DNA from 2 places in the Curtobacterium sp. LFS079 genome. Region 1 is predicted to be linked to the other one. Evidence: predicted binding sites of a transcription regulator. Region 1 holds the regulator's gene; the other holds the start of a gene.

Region 1 (7,082 bases):
ACATATGTCACGTGCAGTAGGTATTGACCTCGGAACCACTAACTCCGTCGTCTCTGTTCTCGAAGGTGGCGAGCCCACCGTTATCGCCAACGCCGAAGGCGGCCGTACCACGCCGTCCGTCGTTGCATTCTCCAAGTCCGGCGAAGTCCTGGTCGGCGAAATCGCCAAGCGCCAGGCCGTCAACAACATCGACCGCACCATCGCCTCGGTGAAGCGCCACATGGGCACCGACTGGTCCATCAGCATCGATGACAAGAAGTACACGCCGCAGGAAATTTCCGCGCGTATCCTCATGAAGCTGAAGAACGACGCCGAAAGCTACCTCGGCGAAAAGGTCACCGACGCCGTGATCACCGTTCCGGCCTACTTCAACGACGCCGAGCGCCAGGCCACCAAGGAAGCCGGCGAGATCGCGGGCATGAACGTGCTGCGCATCGTCAACGAGCCCACCGCGGCTGCGCTGGCCTACGGCCTGGACAAGGGCAAGGAAGACGAACTCATCCTCGTCTTCGACCTCGGCGGCGGCACCTTCGACGTTTCCCTGCTGGAAGTCGGCAAGGACGAAGACGGCTTCTCCACCATCCAGGTCCGCGCCACTGCCGGTGACAACCGCCTCGGCGGCGACGACTGGGACAACCGCGTGGTCGAGTGGCTCCTCAGCCAGCTCAAGATCAAGGGCATCGACCTCTCCAAGGACAAGATCGCCCTGCAGCGTCTCCGCGAAGCCGCAGAGCAGGCCAAGAAGGAACTCTCTTCCTCCACCAGCACCAACATCTCGCTCCAGTACCTCTCCGTCACCCCCGACGGCCCGGTCCACCTGGACGAGCAGCTGACCCGTGCCAAGTTCCAGGACCTCACCAAGGACCTGCTGGACCGCACCAAGAAGCCGTTCCACGACGTCATCGCCGAAGCCGGCATCAAGGTTTCGGACATCGACCACATCGTGCTCGTCGGTGGCTCCACCCGCATGCCCGCCGTCTCCGAGCTCGTCAAGGAACTGGCCGGTGGCAAGGAGCCCAACAAGGGCGTCAACCCGGATGAGGTCGTCGCCGTCGGTGCAGCTCTCCAGGCAGGTGTCCTCAAGGGCGAGCGCAAGGACGTGCTGCTGATCGATGTCACCCCGCTTTCCCTCGGCATCGAAACCAAGGGCGGCGTCATGACGCACCTGATCGAGCGCAACACGGCCATCCCCACCAAGCGTTCGGAAACCTTCACCACGGCAGATGACAACCAGCCGTCCGTGGCCATCCAGGTCTTCCAGGGCGAGCGCGAGTTCACCCGCGACAACAAGCCGCTGGGCACCTTCGAACTGACCGGCATCGCCCCTGCTCCGCGCGGCGTTCCCCAGATCGAAGTCACCTTCGACATCGACGCCAACGGCATTGTGCACGTCTCCGCCAAGGACAAGGGCACCGGCAAGGAACAGTCGATGACCATCACCGGTGGCACCGCACTGTCCAAGGAAGACATCGACCGCATGGTGGCCGACGCCGAGGCACACGCTGCCGAGGACAAGGCCCGCCGGGAAGCCACGGACACCCGCAACTCCGCCGAGCAGCTCGCCTACTCGATCGAGAAGCTGCTGTCGGAAAACGACGACAAGCTGCCGGAAGAGGTCAAGACCGAGGTCAAGGCCGACGTCGACGCCCTCAAGAAGGCGCTCGAAGGCACCGACGACGCCGCCGTCAAGACGGCGTTCGAGAAGCTGCAGCAGTCCCAGTCCAAGCTGGGCGAAGCCATCTACTCGCAGGCCTCAGCCGCCGGTGCCGAAGGCGCCGAGGGTGCAGCTCCCGCCGGTGACAAGGCCGGTTCTGCCGCCGACGAGGACATCGTCGACGCTGAGATCATCGACGAAGACGAGAAGAAGTAACCATGCCCCACCACGGCAACGAATCAGAGCACTCGGGTTCGGAGCAGGAGCAGGGCAAGCCGGTCATCCGGGACAACCGCAAGGTTGACCCGGAGACCGGGGCCACCCGGCACCCGCACCAGGAGGCAGCCCCCGACGCCGGCACCCCCGCGGGTGCGGAAGACGCGGCTGCCGAGGGCGATGCGCTGTCCCAGGCCGAGGAGATCCTCAACGGCGTCGAGGTTCCGGCTGAAGAGTCGGTGGCCTCCGGTGCCTCGGCCCAGGCCGAAGCCGCGGAACTGCGCAACGACCTCCTCCGCCTCCAGGCCGAGTACGTCAACTACCGCAAGCGCGTCGAGCGCGACCGTGCGGTCGCGGGGGAGATGGCCGTCATCGGCGTCCTGAACTCCCTGCTTCCGGTACTGGACGACATCGACGCCGCCCGCCAGCACGGCGACCTCGAGGACGGCCCCTTCGCCGCCATCGCAGCCAAGCTGGAAAACGCGCTGAAGACCTACGGACTGGAACGGATCGACGCCACCGGCGTGGAGTTCGACCCCACCATCCACGAGGCCCTCATCCAGCAGCCAGGCCAGGACATCGAGGTGGACACGGTCAGCCAGGTGCTGCGCTCGGGATACCGCTCCAAAGAGCGGGTCCTCCGCGCGGCCCAGGTCATCGTGTCGGTGCCTGCATAGTTCGACTCGACTCCTCATCCGCTGCGGCTCAAGCGTTTGGCTCGCCAACCGCGATCCGCCTAAGGTGAGCTGACCGCAAACGCGAAGCAGAGCATAGGCCCCGGGAGTGGCATCGGGCCTTCCGGAGCGTGGGTGGCTTGGGTCCGCAGGACCAAGCCGCCCACGCGAAGGGGCGGGGGCCTATGCTCTGCGTAGCGCAACCGCGACCACACTAAGAAAGGACACACACTTGGCAAGCCAGGACTGGGTTGAGAAGGATTTCTACGCGATCCTTGGTGTCGCCAAGGACGCGTCCGACGCCGATATCAAGAAGGCGTACCGCAAGCTTGCGCGCCAGTACCACCCCGACACCAACTCCGGGGATGCCGCTGCGGAGAAGCGGTTCAAGGACATTTCCGAGGCCTACTCGGTACTCTCCAACCCTGAGGACCGGCAGCAGTACGACGCCATCCGGGCCATGGGCGGCGCGCGCTTCGCTCCCGGCGCGGGCGGACGCGGTGGCCCCGCGAACGGCGGCTTCGAGGACCTCTTCGGCGGCCTGTTCGGCGGCGGAGCCCGCCAGCCCGCCGGCGCCGGCGGCATCCCGCCGGAGTTCGCTGACCTTTTCGGCGGAGGTTTCGGCGGCCCGACAGGCTTCCAGCGCACCCCGCAGAAGGGCTCGGACCGCACCGCCACCACCAGTATTTCCTTCAAGGGCTCCATCCAGGGCACCACGGTGAGCCTGCGCGAAAACAACGGCAACGTGATCGACGTCAAGATCCCCGCCGGCATCAAGGACGGCCAGAAGGTGCGCCAGCGCGGCAAGGGCAACCCCGGCGCGGCCGGCAACGGCGACCTCATCATCACGGTCAACGTCACACCGCATGATTTCTTCATCCGCGACGGCGACAACATCCGCGTCCACGTCCCGGTCACCTTCCCCGAAGCCGCGCTCGGCGGCGAGATCGAGGTCCCCACGCTCGACGGCAGCCACGTGAAGCTCCGCGTCCCCGCCGGCACCAATTCCGGCCGGACCCTCCGGGTCAAGGGCCGCGGCGTCCACACCTCCAAGGGTGAGGGCGACCTCCTGGTGACGGTCGACGTCGTCGTTCCGCAGAAGCTGCCTAAGGAGGCGGAAGAAGCCGTGAAGGCCTTCGCCGAGGCGACAGCGCACGCCAACCCGCGCCAGGACCTGGCCGCCAAGGCCAGGCTGTAGGAGCCCGCCATGGGTATCGACGTCAACCAGCCGATCTTCGTCATTTCCGTGGCGGCGGAGCTGGCTGACATGCACCCGCAAACGCTGCGCCAGTACGACCGGCTGGGCATCGTCTCGCCCAGCCGTGCCCCCGGCAAGTCGCGCCGCTACTCCCAGCGCGACGTCGACCGCCTGCGCGAAGTGCAGCGCCTCTCCCATGAAGGCGTCTCGCTGGAGGGGATCAAGCGCATCATGCAGCTGGAGAACCAGGTGGCCGCGCTCCAGCAGCGTGTGGTGGAACTGAGCGAAGAACTGTCCCGACGCCGGGATCCCCTGGATGCGCGGATTTTCGCTGCCGGAGCGGCCGGCGACGTCGTCAGCCTGGCCCGCGGCCAGCGTCCCCGTCCGCGGTCCCAGGCCGTGGTGGTCTGGCGTCCGCGCGACTGACGTTCGTCACAGGGCGATCGCGAAGATCAGCTGGACCCTGTCATTCTTGATGGCTTCCTTTTCCAGGCGCAGTCCGGCCTTTTGCGCCACCCGCTGTGACGGAATGTTCGCGGGATCGATGATGGCTATGACCCGGTTGATGCCCCGGGCGGCCGCGAAGCGGAGGGACGCCCCGGCGGCTTCAGTGGCGTAGCCATTGCCCTGGCAGGCGGTGATGACGTGGTAGCCCACTTCGACCTCCTCGGTGCCGTCCACGATCTGCTTGGTCAGGCCGCAATCGCCGATGAAGTTTCCTTCGTGGTCTTCCATGATCCAGAGCCCAAAACCGTACCCTGCGTAGTTGCGCTTGTTCCAATCGATCCAGCGCTGTGCCTCGGCACGTGTTTTCGGGGCGGGGTAGTAGCGCATCACCTCGGGGTCGCCGAGCATCGCCGACATTGCATCCAGATCATCGTCCGTCATGGGCCGCAGGCGGAGCCGGGCAGTTTCGAGGACGGACACGATCAGTGCCGCCACTCCGCCGAAGCCAGCTGGACCGGGACTTCCTGGCCCGTCCATGTGCCGTTGAGCGTGAGTTCGCCCGGTTGCGGCGCTGGGTCCACCATCCGGAAAATCTCCAGGCGGAGGGCGCCGGCGTCGATGACCGTGACCCGGTCCGTCGTGACGGGAGCATGCGGTTCCAAAGCCGGGAGGGCCGTTCCGGGCGTTCCGCTGCCTTGGACCTGGGCCGTGCTGGGGCGTGGCTCCCGCTTTCCGTCGGCCACAACGAACTGTTCGGCCTCGCGCTGGCCCCTGAGTATTGCGCTTGCCAAGGCAGCGACGTAAACGGGATCGGCGCAGGCATCGTAAACCCAGCGCTTGCCAAGGACCGAGTGTTCCATGGTGCCCACCAGCCAGGTTTCGGCCCCGGGCAATTCCGCACCGCGGTAGCTCAGCGGGACCTGGTAGACGGTTCCGCCGTGGGACACGAGGTGGGTCTCCATCCCGACTTCACCGTCTGGGTCATCGAATCGGTAAGCGCCTAGAAGAGCCGGCTGCGCAGAGTCGCCGGGCACGAACCATGGCTGCTGCGGCAGGTACTGCGCGATGAGTTCGAGCTTGGAAGGAACCAGTGTCGCTTTGTGCAGGATCGCCATGGGCACCAGCCTAGGCCAGAGCGCGTTGGCCCGGACCCGCGCCGCGAATGGTTCGGCCATCTGCCACTTCCGGCCGGTTTGGGCCGGTTTTTCCGGCCGAATTTGGCAAATGGCAGCCGAACCAGAGGCCCGGACCCGGGGTCTCCGCTTCGGGTCCCCGTGCCCGGTCTGCGTACAATCGAGTGAAACCGACAACTGAGGGACCATGAAAAAACTCACCACTGTTCTGCTCGCCGCCGGGCTTCTCGTCTCGGCCTCCGCCTGCACCGCGCCGAAGCTGTCCACGAAGGAAACCTGCGAGCGCCTCAACCTTGTTGTGTCGAGCCCCGGCGGAACGGGTAAAGCGGCGCTGAACCGTATCGCCAACGCCCTGCGCCCTCTCGAGGCCGTGGCGTCCGATGAACTCCGGCCGTCGCTGAAAGCGCTGCTGGAATACGCCGACGAATCCGCCAAGCAGAACCCGGACGAGGCGAAACTCGGTGGTCTCACCGAGGAGTACCAGAAGGCCGGCGCGAAGTTCAGCCAGCTCTGCAGCGGCGCCTGAGCGCCTGCCGCCTATTAGCCGGTAACCGCCGGCCCACAGAGAATTCCCCGTCGCACGCGTGCGGCGGGGAATTGTCCGTTAAGGGGTGAAAAGCGCCTGCTTGGCGGGCGCGTTGGCTTCCGTCCCGGGTAGCGGTGATCCATGTCATATGTCGATCATTTTACGATCGTCACATATGCTCAACGTAACTGGCGGGTTCCGAAATCCAGGCATCGCTGTCCTGCCGGGTGATAGACGCGGGGGACGTCCAGGAACTTCCGAAGCCAAACAAAGGAGACAACGGTGTCAAACAGCTTCGACCAGATCAAGATCCGTGAAAGCGGACTCAAGCGTGAACTCAGCAGTCCGCAGCTGACCATGATCGCCTTGGGCGGTGCAATCGGAACCGGGCTTTTCCTCGGAAGCAAGTTCGCCATCTCCTTCGCCGGGCCCAGCGTGCTGCTGAGCTATGCGATCGGCGGGCTGATCGCCGTCATGCTGATGGGCGCGCTCGCCGAGATGACCGTGGCGCATTCCACCACCGGCTCCTTCGGAGCGTTCGCAGAACACTACATCTCCCCGCTGGCGGGCTTCCTCGTGAAGTACCTCTACTGGTCCTGCATCGTGCTGGCGGTGGGAACCGAGGTGCTGGCCATCGGGGACTACATGAAACTGTGGTTCCCCGGGGTCCCGCCGCTGCTGTGGGTCCTGCTGTTCTCCGCCGTACTGATCGGCGTCAACATGTTCAACGTCAAGGCCTTCGGCGCCCTGGAGTACACCTTCTCCAGCATCAAGGTCTTCGCCATCCTGGCCTTCATCCTGCTGGCCGCCTACCTGGTGTTCGGCAGCCGCAATCCCAGCTACGGAATCCAGAACTATACCGCCGGCGGCGGCTTCTTCCCCAACGGAATCTCCGGCATGTGGTTCGCCGTCATCGTCGCGATCTTCAGCTACCTTTCGGTGGAGATGATCGCCGTTGCCGCGGGCGAGGCCAAGGACCCGGCAACCGCCGTCAAGAAGGCCTTCAAGGTGACGGTGTTCCGGCTGTTCCTGTTCTACATCCTCACCCTGGCGCTGATCCTGGCGATCGCCCCCGTGCAGCAGATCCTCGCCGGGGACAGCCCCTTCGTCACCGTCATGCAGGTGATCGGGATCCCGTTCGCCGACTCCCTGATCAATGTGGTGGTGATCATCGCCGCGCTTTCGGCCATGAACTCGCAGCTGTACATTTCCACCCGCATGATGTTCAGCCTGT
Region 2 (7,082 bases), on a different contig from region 1:
GCACAGGGCGGCGGAAACCCTTGGAACGGTGCAAGGCTGCGGCCCAGACGGCTTCGAGCGCGCCGGAAAGTATGAGGACGATCCACGACATGACTTTTCCTTTTTGGCCAGTCTTGTCGCGTGCCGGGTACTGAACCGTCGTCCGGAGGCCCGGATTCAGGGCCTTGTTTCTAGGCTAGCAAAGCCCGGGCGGCAGGCTTTGCAGACGCTGGGTAGACTGCGGGGATGCCCGAATTGTTCGAGGTTCCCGCCGGCTCGGTGGAGTTGCGCGATGCGCGTTCTGCGTCCTCCCGCAAGGCTGAGCTGAATTCCTTCGCTCTCGCGAGGACGCAGGTCACGCAGTCGGAATGGTCGGCCGTGCTGGGGCTGGGGGCACGGTCCGCGCCGGAGATTCCGGCGCACGCCGTCACCTGGTTCGGTGCCGTCCGCTGGTGCAACGCAGCCTCCGCCATGGCGGGGTATACGCCCGCCTACCGGTTCGAGGGCAGGAACATCACGTGGGACGTCGGCGCCGATGGTTTCCGGCTGCCCACGGAAGCCGAATGGCAATGGGCCTGCACGGCGGGAACGGCCGCCCCCCGGTACGGAGCCTTGGCGGAGATCGCCTGGACGGCGGCGGACGGCGTGGATGGCCCGCTGTCGGTCGCGCTCAAAGCGGCAAACGGCTTTGGCCTCTTCGACATGCTCGGCAACGTCTGGGAGTGGTGCTGGGACTACGCCGACACCGCCCGCTACGGCGATTACCGGAGCCTGCGGGGCGGCGGTTGGGCCGACCCCGAGTGGAGCTGCCGGGCAGCGGTCCGGCGGGGCAGCGCGCCGGATGCGGTCTTGGAGGACGTGGGTTTCAGGGTGGCCCGCGGGGCTGTGGGCCAGGCGGGTGCGGAGGCTGCCCAAGGCTGGTCCGCAGCAGAAGACCGGAAACGGGCGGACATCCGCGGGCCGCTTCCCGTCGGTTGGACGCCGCACCGGGAGCTCCTGGAAAGGTGACGGCTGAAAAGGTGACGGCTGAAAAGGTGACGGCGCTGCCGTCACCCCTGGGCTAAGCCGTAACGCGGTCGATCGACACCACGGCCACGAAGCCGCGCCCCAGGAGTTCCGGGCTGCGGCGGTCCGAGCCGACCACGGCGTCGTAGCGGCCCAGCTCGACCGGCTCAGCGGCCGGAGTCCCGGAATCCTCATCCTCGGGGTCCATTCCATCAACCACGGATGCCTTGCCCTCGAGCAGGACGGCCAGCTGGCCTTCGAACACCGGGTGGGCGCGCTTCTTGGACAGCTCGATGATGGAGGTGTAGCCCTTGAACGCCCCCGCGCGGGCGATCACGTTGAGGTCCCGGATGTCGCCGGTAGGCAGGGCGGAGCCGGAGTCGGCCTCGCCGGAGAACCGAAACGGCCGGTACTTTTCCAGCGGGTGTTCCTCACCGTCCACGGTCAGGAGAAGCAGTTCACCGTCGATTACCGTGATGACCCGTTCCATGCCCGGAAACTTCGAGAACTCCCCGGCCGTCGAGACCTCGGCGATGCTAACGCGCCAGTCCCAGGCGTCGTCCTGAGCGGAGGCCGCCTTCGGATGGCTGGCGAGCTCGCGGGTCACCCCGCCGCCGTTGCGCCAGGGTTCGGGCCGGATGTCGGAAAAGCGGATGATCTCCATGGCACCACCCTACCTACGGTCACCATTCGGAACCGGGCGGCACGGCTTGCTACCGTCTTGAGGGAGAGATTTGTCCGGAATCATCGCTGGAGGCGCGGGAATGTTCGTCAAAGTGTGCGGTCTGAGCACGCCCGAATCCGTGCAGGCCGCCGTCGAGAGTGGCGCGGACGCCGTTGGTTTCGTGCTCACCAGAAGCCCCCGCGAGGTCTCGCCGGAGCAGGCCCGCGCGCTGCTGACCGGCGTGCCGGAGGGGATTACCGCCGTCGGCGTCTTCCGCCACGAAAGCGCCGCCGACGCCATCGCCGCCGCCCGTGCGGCCGGCCTGGAATGGGTCCAGCTGCACGGCAGCCGCACGCCGGAGGATGTCCGCACAGTGCACGACGCCGGAATGCGGCTCATCCGCGCCGTCACCCTGGGTGCCGCGGACGGCGAGTTCGCCGACTGGGGCGAGGAACTGCTGCTGGTGGACGCCGCCGTCCCCGGCTCGGGCGAAGCCTGGGACTACGCCTTGATGCGGGAAAAGGGCCTTGCCGGGCGGAAATGGCTGCTGGCCGGGGGACTTTCCCCGGAGAACGTGGCGTCCGCCGTCGACGCCGCCGGTGCGTGGGGCGTGGACGTTTCTTCGGGCGTCGAATCATCCCGCGGCGTGAAGGACCTGGCGAAGGTCCGCGCCTTCGTCAAGGCCGCCAAGCAGCCCAACTGACCGAATTCAGGGGCCGTTCAGGGCAAACCCCTACCCCCTCCGGGCCCTCCGCGCGGGAGAATGGTAGGCATGAAGACGCTCCTCAACATCATCTGGTTGGTTTTCGGCGGGTTCTGGCTGGCACTGGGCTATTTCGCCGCCGGCATCATCTGCTGCGTCCTGATCGTCACCATCCCGTGGGGGATCGCGTCCTTCCGGATCGCCGCCTACACCCTGTGGCCCTTCGGCCGGACTGTGGTGGACAAACCCGGCTCCGGCAACGTGTTCACGCTCCTGGGCAACGTGATCTGGCTGCTGGTGGCCGGGATCTGGATCGCGATCGGCCACGTGGTCACGGCCGTCGCCATGGCCGTCACAATCATCGGCATCCCGCTGGCCATCGCCAACCTCAAGCTCATCCCGGTGTCCCTCATGCCGCTCGGCAAGCAGATCGTGCCCAGCAACCGGCCGTTCGCGAGCAACTACCGCTAACGGCGGGCGCCATGGAAAACAGGAATCCGGACGTTGATGCCTGGCTGGACAAGTACGACAACCCGCAGCGGCAGCTCGTTTCGGACGTCCGTGCCTTCATCCTGTCCGTGGACCCGGGCATCAGCGAAGCCATCAAATGGCAGGCTCCGACCTTCATGTACAAGGGAAACATCGCGTCCTTTTTCCCGAAGGCAAAGAAGAACGTCACGTTGATGTTCCACCAGGGCGCAGCGATCGAGGACAGCTCCGGGTTGCTAGAGGGCGACGGCGACGTGTCGCGCGTTGCCCGCTTCCTGGACGCCGCGGATTTCGAGGCCAAGAAGCCTGCCCTCGAGTCAGTCATCCGGAACTGGATCGGCAGCAAGGCCTAAACCCGCCTGAACGCCCCGTCCCGGAACACGGCCACCGCGGAGGCGGCGTCCAGCCCGGCGGCGATCTCGACGTCGTCCGGGTAGCCCATCCCGATCAGTTCCCGCCCGCTGGAGCAGCCCCGCAGCTGCTCCGGAAGGGCGGGTTCGGCCGCGTCAAAGGCGGCTGCCGCTGTCAGGGCCTCGGGGGAGAAAGCCTCCGGGGTGAAGACTTCGCGCCCGGCCGCAACCAGCCCGGCCAGGAACGCACCGGCACCCCACAGGTCCTCGACGGCCGGCCGGAGCCCGCCGTCGGGCCATTTCTCGCCGGCCGCAACCACGGCGATCACCGCATCTTCCGGGAGGGTGGCCAGCACCCAGTCGGCGGTGGCGGCGGCGTTGCGCAGGCACACGGCCGCCAGCAGCGGCACCTCGGCGGCCAGTTCATGGCAGATGGCCGAGCCGTTGGGGGAGGGCAGCACCACCCGCTCCAGCCCAGGGGTATCGCGCAGGCTCGACGGCGACAGGCTCAGTCCGCCCCCGTTCCGCGGTCCCGCCAGGGTGGCGTGGTGGTGCACGGCGAAGTCCTCGGCGCCGGTGTCCTTCCAGCGGTACGGGTAGACCTGGACGCCGCGCTCGACGGCGACGCTAACGCAGGTGCTGAACGACAGCACGTCCACCACCACGGCGAGGTCCGCCCCGGCAGTGATGGTGCGGGCGCCGTCCAGCCCCCATTCGAACCTGATCCGGTACGGCTGTTGCCGGTGCACGGCCCCGGCGGTCACTGCAGCTCCGCCTGCAGGTTGCGGTGGGCGGCGTCCAGCCAGAGCGTTTTGGCGCGGCTGCTGTGGAAGAGCGGGTCCAGTGCCAGAAGGCTGCGTACGACGGCGGCCCGCCCGGCGGCGAAGTCGGCGTCGCTGACGTGCGCATAGTCTTCCCGGACATCAGCCAGGTAGCGGGCGTACGCCGGCGGTTCGGCACCCAGCACGGAGAGGTCTGCGTCGCAGAGCAAGGCACCGGCATAGTCTCCGGGCGCGGGGTCATGCGTTGCGGTGAGCCTGACCAGACGGGCGACCTCGGCGACGTCTCCGGCGGGCAGGCCGGCCTCGGTGAGGCGCTTCTCGGCGAGGACGGCGGATTCTTCCTCGTCCTGGCCTGCGAGACCTTCGTAGACGGCGTCGTGGAACCATGCCGCCAGGGCCACCGTGCGGGCGGGCAGGGCCGGTTCGGTCAACGTGTCCAGGGCCTCCAGGACGGCCAGCAGGTGGGTGCGGCTGTGGTACTTGCGGTGGTCTTCGCCCCAGCGTTCCAGCAGTTCGAAACCGAGTTCCTCATGTCCCGGGAGGACCGAGTTCCAGCGCTCCAGCAGCGGGACGGAGAGTGCCTTGCTGCGCTGCCGGGCCGGGATCCGCAGGCCGCTGGCAATCAGCTTGCGCACCAGCACTCGGGCTTCCACGGCAATCGCCCCGGCGGCCACGAGGTCCGCGTAGCGGCGTTCCGGAACGTCGTAATGGTCTCCGTCGAAGGCCCGCTCGGGAACCCCGGCCGCGGCGGCGAAGGCGTGCAGCTCCTCAAGGGAAGTGTCCGACACCAGATGGGAGAACACGGTCCCGTGTGCGGGCCACAGGGGCGGGTCGACGTAGACGGCCATGGCCAAAGTGTAGCCCCGCCGGAGGACCCGGCAAGGGGCGCCTCAGCCAGCGCGCTTGGCTGCCTCAACCCCCAGCGACGCCAGGCCCTTTTCGAAGTCCTTGCCCACCATTTTGTCCATGTTCATGAATAGGGCGAAGACCTTGGAGAGGAGGGTCTTGTTCTCGCCGGTCATCGCCCAGGTGACGCGGGTGGCACCACCCTCGGGGACGAAGGTGAAGAGGGTGGGGTTGACGGCTTTGAAGGGCTTGGTGAACTCCAGGCGGAGCTGGACCCGGGAAGGTTCGTCCGAACCGACGATCTCCATGTTGCCCGCGCCTACCCTGCCGCTGCCGCTCCACGCGTACTTGGCGCCGACGCCCGATTCGGGGCCGGAGTAGCTGCGCCTGAGGTTCGGGTCGATGCCTTCCCACGGAGACCACTTGGTCCATTCGTGGAAGTCGTTGACCAGGGGGAAGATCGCGGACGCGGGGACCGGGATGAGGGCGGACCGGGAAACGGTGTAGGTAGCCATGGCCACATGTTACGGCGCTTGATCGGAATTGGGTCCGGTCCATGCGCTGCGTTTCCGGATGCAGCACACGGGCCGGACCCTCGGTTTGAAGCTACATCCCAGGAATGTCGAGTGCCGGGTAGATCTGGATGGTCGCACTCTCCATGCTCATGAAATGGGGGTGGTCCTTCACCAGTTCCACTGCGGCGTCGAGGTCATCGGCCTGGAGAATGCTGTAGCCGCCGACGCCGGTGGTGGTGTCCGAGGTGCCCGAGCTGGAAACCTCCTTGCCTGTCCCCAGCGGAGTGCCGAAGTCAACCAAGGCGTCGCCGGTCTTGGCGGCCCAGTCGGTCCAGGCCTTCATGCCGGCTTCGGCTTGTTCAGGAGTGCTCTCCGCGATTTGCGATTCGGCCGACATTGAGCCGATGTAGAGGATTACGAACTTCGCCATGACAGGTCCTTTTTCTCCTCGCGCCGTCGGGGAAATCCCTCCGGTCACAGCTTGATCCTAGGACTTGCCTGAGCCTCCCGGCAGGGTGGCCAGTACTCTATTTTTGCCCGGGCGGAAGGGCCGTCGGGCAGATCGCTGGACAGCCGTTCCGCGGTGGGCAAGCATGGATCCAAGAAGGAGTAAAACAAAGTTGAGCGTGATAGACTCAAGTTTATAAAGGTCACTTGACTCAACTTTTGAGACCACAGCTTCCCGAAAGGAGCTCTTTTTTGGACGTCAAATTCACCACCAAGAGCCAGGAGGCTCTTTCCGCGGCAGCCATGAACGCCTCCACGGCGGGCAACCCGCAACTCGAGCCGGCCCACCTGCTCAAGGCGCTGATGGACCAGCGCGAGGGCGTCGCCGTCGCGCTCCTGCGCGCCACCGGCGCGGACCCGGACGCGGTGAGTGTCCAGGCGAGCTCCGCGATCAAGGCGCTGCCGTCGTCGTCGGGCAGCTCGGTGCAGCAGGCACAGCTCTCGCGTCCGTCGCTGCAAGCCATCAAGGCCGCCGAAAGCGAAGCCGGGAAGCTCGGAGACTCCTTTGTCTCCACCGAACACCTGCTGCTCGGCCTCTCCGCCGGGAATGACGCCGTTGGGAAATTGCTGCGCGACGCCGGAGCCTCCCATGAAGCGCTGCTCGCCGCCCTGCCGGGTGTCCGCGGCGACCGCAAGGTGAACTCGCCGGACCCGGAAAACACCTTCCAGGCGCTCGAAAAATACGGCACGGACCTGACCGCCGTCGCGCGTTCGGGCAAGCTGGACCCTGTGATCGGCCGCGATTCCGAAATCCGCCGGGTGGTCCAGGTGCTCTCCCGCCGCACCAAGAACAATCCGGTGCTGATCGGTGAGCCCGGCGTAGGCAAGACCGCCGTGGTGGAAGGCCTGGCGCAGCGCATCGTGGCGGGCGACGTCCCGGAGAGCCTGCGCGGCAAGACCCTCATCGCATTGGACCTCGCCTCCATGGTGGCCGGTGCCAAGTACCGCGGTGAATTCGAGGAACGCCTCAAGGCCGTGCTGGAAGAAATCAAGAACTCCGAAGGCCGGATCGTCACTTTCATCGACGAGATCCACACCGTTGTGGGCGCCGGCGCCACCGGCGAGAGCGCGATGGATGCGGGCAACATGCTCAAGCCCATGCTGGCCCGTGGCGAGCTGCGCCTGATCGGTGCCACCACCCTGGATGAGTACCGCGAGAACATCGAGAAGGACCCTGCCCTGGAGCGCCGTTTCCAGCAGGTCTACGTGGGTGAGCCGAGCGTGGATGACACCATCGGCATC

Evidence for each region. The regulator HspR, encoded in region 1, represses chaperone genes until heat shock. The targets are predictions, from matches to a motif close to AAGTTGAGTCNNNNNGACTCAACTT.
Region 2: the regulator HspR is predicted to act here: its motif matches at 5,951-5,975, upstream of clpB (ATP-dependent chaperone ClpB).

The regions. Positions count from the first base shown of each region.
Region 1 is NZ_JBFPFO010000007.1:14,982-22,063, reverse strand. Features, by position in the region: gene dnaK (molecular chaperone DnaK) at 5-1,870, shown strand; gene ACNQPB_RS12895 (nucleotide exchange factor GrpE) at 1,873-2,547, shown strand; gene ACNQPB_RS12890 (DnaJ C-terminal domain-containing protein) at 2,777-3,742, shown strand; gene ACNQPB_RS12885 (heat shock protein transcriptional repressor HspR) at 3,752-4,168, shown strand; gene ACNQPB_RS12880 (GNAT family N-acetyltransferase) at 4,175-4,684, opposite strand; gene ACNQPB_RS12875 (CG0192-related protein) at 4,672-5,304, opposite strand; gene ACNQPB_RS12870 (hypothetical protein) at 5,510-5,848, shown strand; gene ACNQPB_RS12865 (amino acid permease) at 6,131-7,082, shown strand, end outside.
Region 2 is NZ_JBFPFO010000001.1:42,879-49,960, forward strand. Features, by position in the region: gene ACNQPB_RS00200 (DMT family transporter) at 1-91, opposite strand, end outside; guanidine-III (ykkC-III) riboswitch at 103-168, opposite strand; gene ACNQPB_RS00205 (formylglycine-generating enzyme family protein) at 226-987, shown strand; gene ACNQPB_RS00210 (HutD/Ves family protein) at 1,040-1,648, opposite strand; gene ACNQPB_RS00215 (phosphoribosylanthranilate isomerase) at 1,749-2,351, shown strand; gene ACNQPB_RS00220 (YccF domain-containing protein) at 2,421-2,822, shown strand; gene ACNQPB_RS00225 (DUF1801 domain-containing protein) at 2,834-3,193, shown strand; gene ACNQPB_RS00230 (2-phosphosulfolactate phosphatase) at 3,190-3,954, opposite strand; gene ACNQPB_RS00235 (DUF4031 domain-containing protein) at 3,951-4,820, opposite strand; gene ACNQPB_RS00240 (SRPBCC family protein) at 4,863-5,333, opposite strand; gene ACNQPB_RS00245 (YciI family protein) at 5,425-5,763, opposite strand; gene clpB (ATP-dependent chaperone ClpB) at 6,033-7,082, shown strand, end outside.